2 regions of the Asticcacaulis sp. W401b genome follow, and region 1 is predicted to be linked to the other one. Evidence: riboswitches for the same ligand, from Rfam matches in the RefSeq annotation. Region 1 holds a riboswitch; the other holds the start of a gene.
The links. Region 1 has a riboswitch for S-adenosylmethionine ahead of ACK8OE_RS09370 (homoserine O-succinyltransferase). Riboswitches for the same ligand answer to the same signal wherever they lie in the genome.

Region 1 (8,246 bases):
ACGGCGCGCCTCATCCATGGCCGCATCGAAGGTCTTACCCGCCTCGACCTGATCAATCACGAAGTTGGAGGTGCCGTTGACCACCCCGGCAATGCTCTTGATCTTGTGCGACTTTACGGCACGCAGCAGGGCTTCGATAACCGGGGCCCCACCTCCGACCGAAGCGGAATAGGTGAGTGCCGCACCTGACGCCCTGGCCGCGTCCTTCAGCTTGCCCTGAACGGCGGCCACCGCCTGCTTGTTGGCAGACGTTACGCCGACGCCCAGTTTGAGAAACTGCTCCAGAAGTTCCGCCGAGGGCGACACGCCGGTGCCGATATCGACAAACACATCGACATCCGCGCGGGCAAAGTTACGCGCATCCGAGGTAAACTTGCCCGCCAACGGATGGTCGCGGCGCTTCGACGGATCACGCACCAGCACGCGATCGACCTCGATCAGGTCCGACCATTCGAGGCAGCGTTGCAGGAACATCGAGCCGACACCCCCCGCCCCCATCACCGCCACGCGGATCTTGCGCGCAAAACCCGGCGTCTTGCGTTCCGCCGTTTTGGCGCCCAGCACGGTCTCATAGCCGCGCGCCATGCCCGCGACCTCGACCTCCAGCCCGTGCTCGTGGGCGTATTTCATGGCCTTGGCCTGCACGACGGGGAAGGCGATCTTTTCGGCCTCTTCCCACGACAGGGCGGCGTAGGGCTTCGCCGTATCGGGATAGGTATTGGGGTCGATATCATAGACCGCATCGACGTCCTTGTTGAGACGCACGCGCGCCTCGACACCGGCGTCACGCAGCGCCTTGCCGATAAAGACGGCGGTCAGGTCCGAGCCCCCCCGCCCCAGCAGCACGGGCTCACCGGCCGCGTTTTCAGCCACATAGCCCGGCACCACCACAAGATCACAGGCCTTGAGGTCGTTGATCAGCACCTCGGTCTTCAGGCTGACCGGCTGAGCATTGAAATGATCCCCTTCGGCGGTCAGGCCGATTTCGGCCACCGAACGAAAGCGCGTCACGATCCCCGACCGCTCGCAGGCCATGGCGAACAGGGTCGAGGCCTTCATTTCTCCGGTCGCCAGCAGGTGCGGCGTCGCCGAAGAGGCCGAGGCCTGCGTATAGCCAACAGCCAGACGCATCAGCTGGTCTGTCTCACCCTTGAAGGCCGAAATAACGGCAATCACCTTGTGCGCGTCGCGCACATAGCGATAGACCTCGGACACGGCGCGGTGCAGGGCCGCTTCGGAGGTCAGAACCGAACCACCGAATTTCACAACAAGGGTAGACATGTTTTCAGATCCTTATTCCTATCGCCCTTACGGCAGGCGGGTAAGCATGGCGTTATAAGTCTTTTCAACGAATTCAAAGAAAAAAGATAAGCCGCGCCCCGTTTTTCGTGTTAAGCGCGCGACGACGGAGAGAAGTCGTTGCAACAGTATCTAAAATCATCCGTGAGCCTGAAGGCCTATGCCTGCCTGCTGATCGCCTCGATCCTGTGGGCGGGCAATATGGTGTCGGGCAAGCTGGCCGTGGGGCACATCAGCCCGGCCCTGCTGTCGGCCGCACGCTGGATATTGGCGGCTCTGGTGATCTTTGCCCTCTCCGTTAAGCCATTGCGCCGCGACTGGCCCGTCATCCGTCAGCACCTGCCTCTGCTTCTGGCCTATGGCTTCTTCGGTTTCGCGTCTTTCAATATCCTGCTCTACACCGCGCTGGAGCACACCAGCGCCATCAATGTGGTGATCGAAGACGCCGGTATTCCTCTGGTGATTATGGGGCTGAACTACGCGCTTTATCGCATCACAGCGTCCTGGGCGCAGGTGGCGGGCTTTGGCGTTACAGCCATCGGCGTCATGCTGACGGCCACGCATGGCGATCTGCGCAATATTGTGCGGCTGAACCTCAATCTCGGCGACGCCCTGATGCTGCTGGCCGTCATCAATTACGGGGCCTATACGATCGCCCTGCGATATAAGCCGGCGATCCACTGGCAAAGCCTGATGGCCATTCCGACCCTTGGGGCCACTATGGCCGCCTTGCCCTATCTGCTGTGGATGTCGCGCGACACCGGCATCGTCTGGCCCGATACCACCGGCTGGCTGATCGTGCTCTATACGGGATTGCTGCCGTCACTGGTGGCACAGGTGTGCTATGTATGGGGTGTTGAACTGATCGGGGCAAACCGGGCCGGCCTGTTCATCAACACCATCCCGCTGTTCGGAGTGATCCTGTCGGTGCTGATCCTGCGCGAGCCTTTGCACGGGTTTCACCTCTGGGCACTGGCTCTGGTCATTGCCGGTATCGTGCTGGCCGAATGGGGCCGCCCGAAAGCTGCGCAACCTACCTAACGCATCCCTTTGACAGCATTGAAATAAAGTCCGTCGGGCAGCAAGGCCAGAAGTTTGACCATCCGCGTAAAGCCCTTGGGGAAGTGGATTTCGAAGCGTTTGCTATCCAGTTCGCGGGCAATGGCGCGAGCGGCCTTTTCCGGCGTAATCATCATCGGCATTTCAAAGCCGTTCTTGTCCGTCAGGCGCGTTTTGACAAAGCCCGGATTGATCACCTTGATATCCAGCCGGTCGCCGTGTTCGGCGCGCAAAGACGTGGCCAGAGAAATTACACCCGCCTTGGTGGCCGCATAGGGCTGACCATTGGGCAGGCCGCGATAACCCGCCACCGACGCGCAAAGGGCGATCTGACCTTTTTCCGCCATGACCGGGAGGGCGGCCTCCACGACGTAAAAGGCCCCTTTCAGGTTGGTGTCAACGATGCGGCCCATGTCACCGAGGTCGATCTGCCCCAGCTTCATCGGCGTGTAGGCTCCGGCAAAAAACAGCACACGGTCGAGCGGCCCCACCGTGTCCTTCAACCAGATAGCTGAGCGGGCCACTGCCGGGCCGTCCGATACATCCAGCGGCAGGACGCGATGCCCCCGGCCCTTCAGACGTTTGCAGATTGCCTCCAGCGCCTCGGCATTGCGCGCCGACAGGATGATTTCCTCACCCCGCGCCGCCAGCCGTTCGGCCAAAGCTTCGCCTATGCCGCTGGAAGCACCGATGATCCAGGTGCGTTTGGGTGTCTTGCGCGGACTCATGCATCCCCCAGTAGTCGGGCGCGCAGCGCTTTCGACGAGCTCCGGCTGCCCAGCCAGATATCGAAGAACAGGCGCGTAAATTGCGTATCACGGATGGTGCCGATGGAACGGCCATTGTGAATGAACTGGGCGTGCCCGTCGGCGGTGCGTACACCCGTAATGTAGGCCCCCGAACGAATATCCGGGAATATGGCGCTCATCTGCTGTCGCCACTCTTCCAGCCTGGCCTTGTCCGAAAAACCCTGCTTGCGGATTTCGGCCACCGAATGATCGACAATGTGCTTCGCGGTGATGTTTCGGAGATAATCGAGCCGCAGGGCGAACGGCTTTTGCGGATCATAACGGCCGTTGGGCGCATAGAGGCTGGCGTCAAAGATTGACAGGCCCAGCACGCTGTAGCGGCCCTTACCGACCAGCTTGCCGTCAGGCACGCCTGCCGGAACCTCGGCATACACGCCAAAGGCAGTGATCGAGAGGGGCAGAGCCCCAAGAGAGGCCAGAACAGCGCGACGTTTGATTTGGGTCATAAGGTCATTACGCACGAAGGTCGCTACCGGATGACCTGTTTATGCGCGTCTTATGCGATACGCCTCATCTCTATCCCCCTCTTGACGACAAAGCCGGCTTCGGCGCATAAGCGCACATAACTCATCGAGACCAGCCGAGGGACAGGCCCGACGACGCTGGGGCAACCGCCGAACCTTCGGAATGGTGCCAACTCCTGCGGAAGTGCGCTTCCGACAGATGAGAGAAGCGACAGCGGCGGTGTGGCCGTGTCTTCTCCCGACTGGTCCGTTGAGCCCCTGTTTTGCACCGGACCACCGAGCTTTTACCGCTATGAGCTTTATCAAACCGCACACCCAGCCCGATCTGACCGGAACCGACATCCGAGTCGATATTCCGGACGACTTCCGTTTGCAAAGCGGGCAAAGGCTGGAGCAGACCGACGTCGTGGCGCGCCTCTACGGCCCGGCCGATGGCCGTGTGGTGGTGGCCGCGGGGGGCATTTCCGCCGGACGCATCCTGTTCGCCAAGGAAGATTCGACCGACACCGCCCCCGGTTGGTGGGAGGGCGTAGCGGGCCCCGGTGAAGCGCTCGATCTCAACGTTTTTCGTGTCCTGTCCATCGAGTTTGCGCCGCGCCTGCCCGCCTCTCAGGTCTATACCATCACCACACACGATCAGGCGCGGCTGGTGAAGCTGATCCTCGATCACCTTGAGGTGGCTCATGTGTTTGCCTTTATCGGGGCATCTTATGGGGCGATGATCGGGCTGGCCTTTGCTGAGCTTTATCCCGACTATATCGACCGCGTCTGCTGCATTTCGGCAGCACACAGGGCGCACCCCATGGCCACGGCCATGCGTGGCTTGCAACGCCGTCTGCTGAAGTTCGGGCTCGACACGGGCCGCGAACAGGAAGGCATTTCACTGGCGCGGCAACTGGCCATGACCACTTATCGCTCGGAAGCCGAGTTTTCCGAGCGCTTTGATGGCCCGGCCCCCGATTGGGCGGGTGAAAACTATACGGTGTGCGGCTATCTTCGGGCGCGCGGCGACGCCTATACGTCGAACGCCAATCGCTGGATATCCATGTCGGATTCGCTCGATCGTCACCGCGTCGATCCGGCAAAGATCAAGGCCAGGGTGTTTCTGGCCGCCGTGCCGACGGACCGGCTGGTTCCCTATTCCGACATGCAGACCCTGCATGAGACGCTGACGGACAGCGTCTTTATCGACTTTCCCTCACTTTATGGGCACGATGCTTTTTTGAAAGAAATCAGTCTGGTGTCCGATATAGTTCGCACATCACTTAAGGATTAGCCGACGTCCCCAAAACGAGCGCCGGCAGGAACGAAAATGTCAAAAGATTATCTCAAAGACGCCAAACTCGGCACCAAGGTCATCAATATCGGTATCGACAGCGACCGCGCGCATGGGGCGGTCATGCCGCCGATCTACCTGTCGTCCAACTATTCCTTCGCCGGTTTCGGGCAAAAGCGCGGCTATGACTATGCCCGCTCCGGCAATCCGACGCGCGACATCATCGCCGACGTGATTGCCGAACTGGAAGGCGGGGCGGGTGCCGTGATGACCGCCTCCGGCCTCGCGGCGCTGGACCTTCTGTGGCAGGACCTGCCCAATAAGCGCGTGATCGTGCCGCACGACTGCTACGGTGGTACGCAGCGCCTGCTTAATGCCCGCCATCGTCAAGGATTGATTGAGGTCGTCTATGTCGATCAGGGCGACGATGCGGCTATGGAGTCCGCCCTTTCACAACCCGCGGGTCTACTGCTGCTGGAAACGCCGTCCAACCCGCTGATGCGCCTCATCGACCTCGAAAAACTGATCGCTCTGGGCCACGCCGCCGGGGCAAAGGTCGCCGTGGATAACACCTTCCTGTCACCCGCCCTGCAAAACCCCATCGCCTTCGGGGCCGATTTCGTAATCCATTCGACGACCAAATATATCAACGGCCATTCGGACGTCATCGGCGGCGCGCTGGTCTGCACGACGGCAGAAGACGTCACCACCTATCGCTGGTGGGCCAACTGCCTCGGTTCGACGCCGGGCGCGTTTGACTCCTACATGACCCTGCGCGGCGTTCGCACGCTTTTCGTGCGCGTCAAGCAGCAGCAGGAGTCGGCGCAGGCCATTGCCGAATTCCTCGACGCCCACCCCGCCGTATCGCGCGTCTTCTATCCCGGCCTGCCCTCACACCCGCAGCACGCACTGGCCAGGCGTCAGCAAAAGGGCTTCGGCGCCATGATGAGCTTCGAACTGGCCGGCGGGCTTGAGGCCGTCAAGCGCGTGTTTGACGTGATCGAACTGTTCAGTCTGGCCGAAAGTCTGGGCGGCGTCGAAAGCCTGATCGTGCATCCGGGGTCGATGACCCACGCGGCCATGTCGCCGGAAGCGCAGGCCACGGCGGGGATTACCGAGGGGCTGCTGCGCCTGTCGATCGGTCTCGAAGACCCGACGGACCTGATCGCCGCCCTCGACCGCGCCTTGCGGGTGGCCTGACCCTCAGCCATACGGGTCCTGAAACCGTTTCAGCTTGTCCGGGTTACGCACAAAATAGATGGCCTTAGCCCGTCCGTCAGAGGTTTCGACAGTGAGCAGGTCGCACGTGCCATCCGTGTGGTGACTGAGCACCGACAGGGCCCCATTCGCCCGCACAAATTCGACCCGCACGACCGTATGTTGCCGGAATTTCTGGTAGATACCGACCATGAATTTCAACACGCGGTCGCGGCCTTCCAGCACATTGAGGGCCGCCGACACCTTGCCGCCGCCATCGGAATGGAGCGTCACGTCGCGTGTCAGGAGGGCTTCCAGAGCGCGAACATCGCCCGACAGCGACGCCTCCAGAAACGCCTGAAGAAAGGCCCGTTCATCGTCGGGCGTGACCTGAAAACGCACCGGAGGGGCTTCGTCGCGCCGCACCGCCTTGCGCCCCCGTGCCGCCAGTTGCCGGCAGGCGGCTTCGGAGCGCTCCAACGTGGCGGCTATGTCGGCAAACCCCACCCCGAACACGTCGTGCAGCATGAAGGCCGCCCGCTCCAGCGGACTCAACCGCTCCAGCGCATAGAGCAGACCTATCGACACGTCGTCCGCCAGTCCCTCTTCTGTCCTTGCCCCCGTAAAATCGCTGATGTCGTGCAAAGGCTCCGGCAGCCACGGCCCGACATAGGTCATGCGCTGACGATGCGCCGATTTCAGGACATCAAGGCTCATCCGCGTCACGACCCGCGTCAGGAAGGCCCGTGGATGCGCGACGGCTTCGGCATCGCGGGTACGGATATAGGCCTCCTGCACCACGTCCTCGGCCTCGGCGACAGTGCCCAACATGCGGTAGGCGACGCCGATCAGATAGCGGCGATGACTCTCGAAATCGGCGATCATCCTGCGCCTCCTATCTGGCCCGGTCTTGCGGATGGACCTGCCGCAGCGGCACAGCGATGCGGTTCCAGCCATTGATCTGCGCGATCAGAAAGGTCAGGTCAACCGCGTCCTTTTCATTGAACTCAGACCGCATGGCTTCATAATCGGCGTCTGGCGCTTCGGTAGCCGAAATCAAGGTCACGCTCTCGGCCCAGGCCAGGGCGGCGCGCTCACGGGGGGTAAACAGGTCCGACTCGCGCCATGCATCGAGCAGCAGCAGCCGCTTTTCCGTATCTCCATCCTTCAGCGCCTCTTCGCGGTGCATGTGCAGACAGTAGGCGCAATGGTTGATTTGCGACACCCGCACCTTGATCAGGTGCATCAGCGAGGGCTCGATAGCAGTGGTTTTGAAATAGTCTTCGAGCGCCGCCTTGGCCTTATAGGCTTCGGGGGCGACGGCATAGCCATTGATACGTTGCGACATAACACGTCTCCTTTTCACAGGCCGCGTGCGTGCGACCTCGAAAGCAAGACGAGCCAGCCGAAGCGGTTGTGACAGAGCGCGAAAATTATTTGGCCTTCAGGCGAAAAATCTGACGGCCCGTGCCATCGAAATTGGCCGGGTCGAGCCAGGCCTCGTAGGCAGAGCGAATGCGCGGCCATTCCGAGTCAATGATTGAAAACCATGCCGTATCGCGGTTTTCGCCCTTCGTCACCATGTCGTTGCGGAAGGTGCCTTCATAGGTAAAACCAAACCGTTCCGCCGCGCGCATAGACGCCCGGTTGGCCGCATTGCACTTCCATTCAAAGCGCCGATAGCCCAGTTCGTCGAACACATAGCGCGCCATCAGAAACACAGCTTCGGTGGCCAGAGCCGTGCGTTGTAAGGCGCGCCCAAACAGCACCGCACCGATTTCGGCGCTGCCCTGCGCCTCACGAATACGCATGAAGGAGGCCATACCCATGACCACCCCGCGCGGATTGAGGATGACCTGCGTTTCCCAGCCTTCCTGAGCGCGTTTGGCTTCGTACTCGCGTTGAAAAACGGCCTCACCCACATAGGGACCGAGCGGCATATAACGCCACAGGTCGCCATTGGCCTCACCCCCGGCCACGGCATAAAGCCCCGACAGGTGGCGCGCCCATTCGAGCGGTTCCAGATGGCCATAGCGGCCCACAAAGGTCTTCGCCGCCGGTCGCGGACGCGGCGTCCAGTTTTCAAGACTCATGGCTTATCCCCACTTCCCAACCGCCCTAAACCATCCTAACCCTAGCGGC
Region 2 (8,246 bases), on a different contig from region 1:
CGCTGTTATCCGTGCTGAGCGCTTTCACGCTTACACCTATCCTCAGTCCATCGAAGAGACAGAGGAGCCTTCCTATGGCGAGCACAACAACGGCCCCCGGTAAGGGCACAAACAGCATTCTCATCCTGATCGGCGTGGCCGTGATCGCCCTTCTGGCGGTCGGTGCCGTGTTTCTGATGCAGGACAACCGTAGCGGTTCCGAGCGCATGGGCGATGCCGTCGAGGCTCTGCCGCAGGGCGTGGACAAGGCCGCAGATGAACTGGGCGATCAGCCAGCCGCCGAAAATATCAAACGTAACGCCGAAAAGGCGACAAACTAAAAAACCGGACCGGCCTGAAAACGCTCAGGCCGGTTTTTCTTTGCCGCGTTGGACGCGCAAAAACGGTACGATGTGTGGGAGAAAGGGTAAGCGATGACGGGATCGAACCCCCGTTTGCGACAGCAAACAAACAAAAATGCGGCGGTGCGCTGAATGTAAGGGGAAATGGTGGGCGATGACGGGATCGAACCGCCGACCTACTCGGTGTAAACGAGCCGCTCTGCCAGCTGAGCTAATCGCCCCTCCACAGGGGACCGGACATAAAAAACCGGAGGCCGGTCAATGCCAACCTCCGGTTCCGAAGTCAAGCCGTTTCGGCTTAAATTCTGTGAGTGATATTAGCCGTTCAGGGCGTTCTTCAGGCCTTCGCCGACGCGGAAGCGCGCGGTGACCGAGGCCGGACGCGAAACGGTTTCACCGGTGCGCGGGTTACGGGCCGTGCCGGCTTCGCGCTTCACAGCGAGGAAGGTGCCGAAGCCGACGAGGCGGACTTCTTCACCCTTTTTCAGGGCGTCCACGACGGAATCGGTGAAGGCATCAACGGCCTTCTTGGCTTGTTCCTTGGTCAGGCCCGCCTGATCGGCAATGGCGGCCACGAGTTCAGCTTTGGTCGTCATAAGTTTCTCCCTGCCCGCCATGACGGGCATTTGTGTGAACCGTTCCCTGTCGGACTCAGCGAGTCGTCGGCGGGTGGACCCGATAGAGACTACAAAAACCCCCGCTCGTCAAAAGCGAAATCGCATTTTTTGCACTGCAAACCGAGTTTTTTTAAGGACTTACACAAAAAAGAGCGAAATTTGAGGCGCTTAGCCAACAAATTCCGCTCTTTATTTTCAACCGTTTTGGCGAGTGCACGCCAAAATAGCGCTATCCCTTACGGCTTAATGGGCCGTGAGACCGTCTGCGTCGTCGGCAGCGGGCACCGCGGGGGGCGGAATCACCGGCTCCACCCACTCGATGGATTCAAGCGGTCGGGTCAGGGCGTGGGTCAGGACCTGCTCGACATGGCCGACCGGAATGATCTCCAGACCGGCCTTCACATTCTCAGGCAGTTCGGTCAGGTCCTTCTCGTTCTCCTTGGGGATCAGCACCGTCCTGACGCCTGAACGCAGGGCTGCCAGCAGCTTTTCCTTCAGGCCGCCAATAGCCAGCACGCGACCACGCAGGGTGATTTCGCCGGTCATGGCGATATCCTTGCGCACCGGAATGCCGGTCAGGACCGAGACCATGGCGGTGACCATGGCCACACCGGCCGACGGGCCATCCTTGGGCGTAGCGCCTTCCGGGACGTGGACGTGCACATCGGTGCGTTCAAAGACCGGCGGCAGGATGCCGAACTTCGGCGCCAGCGCCTTGACATAGGAATTGGCCGCCGAAACGGATTCCTTCATCACGTCCTTGAGGTTACCGGTGACCTTCATATTGCCCTTGCCGGGCATTTTGATGGCTTCGATGGTCAGGATGTCGCCGCCGAATTCCGTCCAGGCGAGGCCCGTGACGATACCGACCTGATCGGTTTCATCGGTTTCGCCATAGTGGAATTTGCGCACGCCGGCATATTTGGCCAGACGTGCCTCATCCACCGTGATCGAGCTGACCTTCTCACGGGCGAGGTCACGGATGGTCTTGCGCGCCAGATTGCCCAGTTCCCGCTCCAGCGAACGCACGCCCGCCTCACGGGTGTAGTAGCGGATCAGGTCGCGGATGGCCTGTTCCGGCACGATCCACTCCTCGCCTTTGAGGCCGTGATCCTTGGCCAGAGACGGCAGGATGTGGCGCTTGGCGATTTCGACCTTCTCATCCTCGGTATAGCCGGGGATGCGGATGATCTCCATGCGGTCCAGCAGGGGCTGCGGCATGTTGAGCGAGTTGGCCGTCGTCACGAACATGATCTTGGACAGGTCGTAATCGACCTCCAGATAATGGTCGTTGAAGGTCGAATTCTGCGCCGGGTCCAGCACTTCGAGCAAGGCCGAGGCCGGGTCGCCGCGCCAGTCAGCCCCCATCTTGTCGATTTCATCGAGCAGGAAGAAGGCGTTGGTCGTCTTGGCCTTCTTCATCGACTGGATGATCTTGCCCGGCATGGAGCCGATATAGGTGCGGCGGTGGCCCCGGATTTCCGATTCGTCGCGCACACCGCCGAGGCTGATGCGCACGAATTCGCGACCGGTCGCCTTGGCGATGGACTTGCCCAGGCTCGTCTTACCCACACCCGGAGGGCCCACAAGGCACAGGATCGGGCCTTTAAGCGTACCCATGCGCGCCTGCACGGCCAGATGCTCAAGGATGCGCTCCTTGACCTTCTCAAGGCCGTAATGATCGGCATCCAGCGTGTCTTCGGCCTTGCTGAGGTCGATCGGCTTGGGCTTGGACGCGACCCAGGGAATGGCCAGCAGCCAGTCCAGATAATTGCGCACAACGGTCGATTCGGCCGACATGGGCGACATGTGGCGCAGCTTGTTCAGCTCCGACATCGCCTTGGCGCGCGCTTCCTTGCTCAGCTTGGTCGCCTTGATCTTCTTTTCGAGTTCGAGGATCTCGTCCTTGGCGTCGTCCTGCTCACCCAGCTCGCGCTGAATGGCCTTCATCTGCTCGTTGAGGTAATATTCGCGCTGGGTCTTTTCCATCTGACGCTTGACGCGCGAACGGATCTTCTTTTCGACCTGCAGGACGCTGATCTCGCCTTCCATCAGGGCATAGATTTGCTCCAGACGCTTGGCGACCGCCAACTGCTCCAGAAGCTGCTGCTTCTCGCCGATCTTGATGACCAGATGCGCGGCAATCGAGTCGGCCAGCACGTCGGCTTCCGACACTTCGGCCAGGGCCTGAAGGGCTTCCGGCGGAATCTTCTTGTTGAGCTTGATGTAGTTTTCGAACTGGTCGGTGACGGCGCGCACCAGCGCTTCGAGGTCAGGCCCCTGCGTCACGGCAGGCTCCAGCGCATAGGCTTCGGCCTCATAGAACTCGCTGCGGCCAGTAAAGCGCTTGATCTTGGCGCGCGACTTGCCTTCGACCAGCACCTTGACCGTGCCGTCGGGCAGTTTCAGCAATTGCAGCACATTGGCCAGCACGCCGATGTCGTAGATGGCGTCGGCTTCGGGATCGTCGTCACCGGAATTTTTCTGGGTGGCCAGCAGGATCTGCTTGTCGCCCTTCATCACCTCATCGAGCGCCTGCACGGACTTTTCACGTCCGACAAACAGCGGCACGACCATGTGCGGGAACACCACGATATCCCTCAAAGGCAATACGGGTATGGTCAGAACATCAAACATTACTTACTCCTGAGCCGGACAGCGCGCCTCGCCAAGGGCGTCCAACGACCACCCTGCGTAAAGAAAAAGGGCGCGTTCTCCGGATATATACGCGCAATGTCTGCGCAGGGGTTCACCATTCACCTTAGACGATTCCTCGGCTGAACCTAGGCTGAATGTGGGACTTTCCCACCCATATTCAAGGGAGGCCGGATCGCGTCCCGCCACCGGTTTCCGCAGAAACTTTCGCTTGCGCAAACGCTTATGAACGGCTAAGGCGAAAGGGCATCCAGAGTTAAGCGACGCGCTTAACGCCAACCTGCCCTTCCCGGCAAGGTGGCGTCCGGAAACGGAGATGCGGCCGAACCGGCAACCAACGGGACCAAGGCTCATGCGTCGCAAAACTCATTCTATCTGAGAGACGCCCCATGCCGGACACCGCCCTGCCCCTCACGACCTTAGCGCCGCAGCAATTCGCCAGCGACAACTATGCCGGCATCTGCCCCGAAGCGTGGAACGCCATGCACGAGGCCAATGCCGGCTCAGTCCCCGCCTATGGCGACGACCCGTGGACGCAGCGCGCCGCGGACGCCCTGCGCGACCTGTTCGAGCATGAGGCCGAGGTCTTCTTCGCCTTCAACGGAACGGCGGCCAATTCGCTGGCCCTGGCGTCTCTGTGTCAGTCCTATCACAGCGTCATATGCTCCGCCTCGGCCCACGTCGAAACCGACGAATGCGGCGCACCGGAATTCTTCTCCAACGGCTCCAAACTGCTGGTGGCCGCCTCGACCGACGGCAAGTTGACGCCGGAGGCCATCCGCGCGCTGGCCACCAGCCGCTCCGACATCCACTTCCCGAAGCCTCGTGCCGTCACCATCACCCAACCCACCGAAACCGGCCTCGTCTATACCATCAACGAAGTGAAGGCCATTGCCGCCGTCTGCCGCGAACTGGGTCTGCGCCTGCATATGGACGGGGCGCGCTTTGCCAATGCCTGCGCGGCGCTCGACTGTAGCCCGGCGGACATAACGTGGAAGGCCGGGGTCGATGTTTTGTGTTTCGGCGGCACCAAGAACGGCATGGGCGTGGGCGAGGCTATTCTATTTTTTGATCGCGGTCTGGCGCAGGATTTCGACTATCGCTGCAAACAGGCCGGGCAACTGGCCTCCAAGATGCGCTTTCTGGCCGCGCCGTGGCTGGGCATGATCAAGGACGGGGCGTGGCTGAGGAACGGTCAGCACGCCAATGCCTGCGCCCGCCGACTGGCTGATAAGATTTCCGGTTTACCGGAAATAGAGCCCATGTTTGCCGTGCAGGCCAATGCCGTCTTCCTCAAGGCGCCAGAGGCTGTTCTGGACGCCCTGCGCGCCAAAGGCTGGCGCTACTATACCTTTATCGGTGGTGGGGCGCGCTTCATGTTCGCCTGGGACGCCGACCCGGCGCGAGTGGATCAACTGTCCGCCGATATTCAAAACGCGTCTAAAAACAGATAGACAGGCGCATTTTCTGAAACTTCACTTTCGCTATTGGCGAACCCACCTGCGGCATTGCGCGCATTGATTATTTACCGGACCGGGCGCATCCTGATCCCTCAACCACAAGATGGGAGATGGATCATGCCCGGACTGGCCTACCGCTTTTTCGACAACAATACCGGTGAGGAGGTGTTCGCCTCGGACGATTTCGACTTCGCCGCCATGCCGACAGTGAATCACCTGATCCGCGATCCGGAACTGGTGGCGCGTTACGGTGGCCCGGCGGTGATCAATCGCATCGAGCAGGGCGAAGTGAATAAGGCGGGTGCCGTCGAATACCGCATCTTTATTGACGGTTCTGAGGAGCGCCTGAACTCGCAGGACATCGACGAGAATTACCGTCGGTCCTGAGCTTTTCACCGAAAGCTGTTGAATTTTAAGCAGGTCACGCCTTCTATCGGACGTGGCCTTTTCTTCTTCCGCCCCCTCTGCCTGTGGCAAGGCGTCACAGGCACGGGCAGAGTCGCCTCTCGCCAAAAGTCACTGTGTCGGCTAAACGCTTGACGTGAACCGATGGAGATTTTAATGCGCGCAGCCTTGTTTTTGGCCCCCCTGACCCTTGCCCTGTGCCTTTCGGGCTGCGGCGACAAACCCACAGAGACGGCAAGCGAAACCGCTGCAACGCAAGCTAATGTGCCGGCGGTCGAGGGGCCTTCAGACGCCGAAAACACCGCCAAACTCGCCACCCTGCCCGCCCCCTACAATACGGCCGATCTCAAGGCGGGTGAGAAGGCGTGGAACAAATGCCGCTCGTGCCATACGCTGGTCGAAGGCGGGGCCAATATGGTCGGCCCCAACCTTTACGGCGTATTCGGGCGCAAATCGGGCAGCAAGGCCGATTATCAGTATAGCGACGCGATGAAGGGCCACAACGCCGTGTGGGACTTCGCCACGCTCGACGACTATATCACCCATCCGCAAACGACCGTACCCGGCACCAAGATGGGCTTTATGGGCCTTAAGGACGAGACGGAGCGCCACAACCTGATCGCCTATCTTAAGCTCGAAACCAGTCCGGCCCAAAAGTAAGTAAAAAAGCCCTCCGAACCGGTCGGAGGGCTTTTTTGTTCCGGGGTGAAGGGGGCGAGCCCCTTTTCTTGTTTGACCCTAAAGCGGCTCGCTCATCAGTTCATCGACAAACGGCGCGATCCACAGGCCACGTGAACGGCGCGCCGTTTCTGAATGATAGATATGCACCAGCTCGGCATAGGAGCGGTCGAAATCGTCATTCAGGATGACATAGTCGTATTCGGCCCAATGCGCGATCTCACCCTTGGCGCGGCTGAGGCGGCGCTGGATGACGTCGTCGGCGTCTTGCGCGCGGGCATAGAGACGGCGCTTCAGTTCTTCCATCGACGGCGGCAGGATGAAAACGCGCACCACGTCCGACGGCGCCTTGGCCGAGATGCGCTGCGCCCCCTGCCAGTCGATGTCGAACAGCACGTTCTGCCCCTGAGACAGGGCTTTTTCCACCGGTTCGCGCGGTGAGCCATAGCGGTGGTCGTGCACCGCCGCCCATTCCAGAAGGGCGTCGTTTTTGACCAGATCGTCCATCGCCGCGTCGCTGATGAAGTGATATTCGCGGCCGTCCTTTTCACCGGGACGCGGTGAGCGGGTGGTCACAGAAATCGACAGGTCGAGGTCGGCGTGATCGGCCATCAGGCGGCGGCACAGCGAGGTCTTGCCCGCGCCCGAAGGCGAGGAAACGATCAGCATAAGGCCGCGGCGAAGACGTTGGGAATTAGGCATATTACTCTACGTTTTGAACCTGTTCTCGGAACTGGTCGATAACCGACTTTAACTCCAGACCGACCTTGGTCAGGTCGCTGAAAGCGGCTTTCGAACAGAGGGTATTGGCTTCGCGCATGAATTCCTGTGAGAGGAAATCGAGCTTGCGCCCCTGCGACTGGCTGTCGCTGAGGAGCGTGTGCGCGGAGGCGATATAGGTGCGCAGACGATCCAGTTCCTCGCGCACATCGGCCTTGACGGCCATGACGGCGGCTTCCTGAAGGATGCGCTCCTGAAGGTCAGCATCGGGCAAAAGCTCATTCAGACGCCGGGTGAAACGTTCGCGGATCACTTCGGTCTGCTGCGCCGCCAGCGCCTCGGCCCGATCCACGGCGTCGGTCATGGCGCTCAGGTGCTGGGTCAGCACGTCAAACAGCGCCCGCCCCTCGTCCTGACGCGCGGTTTTCAGGTGTTCCAGCACCGCCCCCAGATCGGCCAGCAGGGGCGCTTCGAGCGCCGCCACGTCGGTATCGGTTTCCGCACTGGCCGCCTCGATAACGCCGCGCAGGGACAAAAGCCCATCCAGCGACGGCATGGTCGCCTGACCGGCCTGCATCAGGCCCTGCCCCACTTCGAGATACTGGTTGAGGACAGCGTGATTGACGCTATAGCCCGTCTGAACCTCGGTCGTCTGGATGCTGAGGTTCAGCGACACCTGACCGCGCTGAAAACGCTGCTTGACCAGATCGCGCGCCGCCCGCTCCACATAGTCGTAGCCTGAGGGCACGCGCGTCTTGAGGTCCAATGAGCGCCCATTGACCGAACGCACCTCATAGACCCAGGCGACCGTCCCATGATGGCCTTCCACCCTTCCAAAGCCGGTCATACTCGACAGGGTCATTTACCGGTGTCCTTGACGGGTTGGGCCAAAGCGGGCGTGGCCTGCGCCTCGATCTGACGCCATTTGGCGACATTGATCAGGTGCTGCTCGTAGGTTTCGGCGAAGACGTGGCCGCCCGTGCCATCCGCTACGAAATACACGTCCTTGCTCGGTGGCGGATTGAGCACGGCCTTTAAAGACTCCTTGCCCGGATTGGCGATCGGGGTGACGGGCAGACCGTCGATCAGATAGGTGTTCCACGGGCTGGGCGTATCCAGTTCGGAGCGCCTCAACCCGCGCCCCAGAGGCTCGCCCTTGGACACCGCATAGACCACGGTCGGGTCCGATTGCAGACGCATCCCGTTACGCAGGCGGTTCACAAACACGGCAGCGACCTTCGGGCGCTCATGGGCCAGACCCGTTTCCTTCTCGACGACCGAAGCGAGGATCAGCGCTTCTTCCTTGGTTTTCAGCGGCAAGTCCGGCGCGCGCGTCGCCCACAATGCGTCGAGCGTCTCACGCCCGGCGG

Region 2: it holds a riboswitch for S-adenosylmethionine, as region 1 does, so the genes downstream of both, ACK8OE_RS11145 (threonine aldolase family protein) here and ACK8OE_RS09370 (homoserine O-succinyltransferase) in region 1, are expected to answer to the same signal.

What each region holds. Positions count from the first base shown of each region.
Region 1 is NZ_JBKFEE010000003.1:376,155-384,400, reverse strand. Features, by position in the region: gene ACK8OE_RS09390 (homoserine dehydrogenase) at 1-1,281, opposite strand, end outside; gene ACK8OE_RS09385 (DMT family transporter) at 1,444-2,340, shown strand; gene ACK8OE_RS09380 (SDR family NAD(P)-dependent oxidoreductase) at 2,337-3,086, opposite strand; gene ACK8OE_RS09375 (chalcone isomerase family protein) at 3,083-3,613, opposite strand; SAM riboswitch class I at 3,732-3,837, shown strand; gene ACK8OE_RS09370 (homoserine O-succinyltransferase) at 3,924-4,907, shown strand; gene metB (cystathionine gamma-synthase) at 4,944-6,107, shown strand; gene sigJ (RNA polymerase sigma factor SigJ) at 6,111-6,989, opposite strand; gene ACK8OE_RS09355 (carboxymuconolactone decarboxylase family protein) at 7,000-7,452, opposite strand; gene ACK8OE_RS09350 (GNAT family N-acetyltransferase) at 7,538-8,197, opposite strand.
Region 2 is NZ_JBKFEE010000004.1:279,117-287,362, forward strand. Features, by position in the region: gene ACK8OE_RS11125 (hypothetical protein) at 75-320, shown strand; tRNA gene ACK8OE_RS11130 (tRNA-Val) at 487-562, opposite strand; gene ACK8OE_RS11135 (HU family DNA-binding protein) at 659-937, opposite strand; gene lon (endopeptidase La) at 1,202-3,595, opposite strand; SAM-I-IV-variant riboswitch at 3,855-3,961, shown strand; gene ACK8OE_RS11145 (threonine aldolase family protein) at 4,003-5,067, shown strand; gene ACK8OE_RS11150 (hypothetical protein) at 5,191-5,460, shown strand; gene ACK8OE_RS11155 (c-type cytochrome) at 5,635-6,138, shown strand; gene gmk (guanylate kinase) at 6,217-6,858, opposite strand; gene ACK8OE_RS11165 (YicC/YloC family endoribonuclease) at 6,860-7,738, opposite strand; gene mltG (endolytic transglycosylase MltG) at 7,735-8,246, opposite strand, start outside.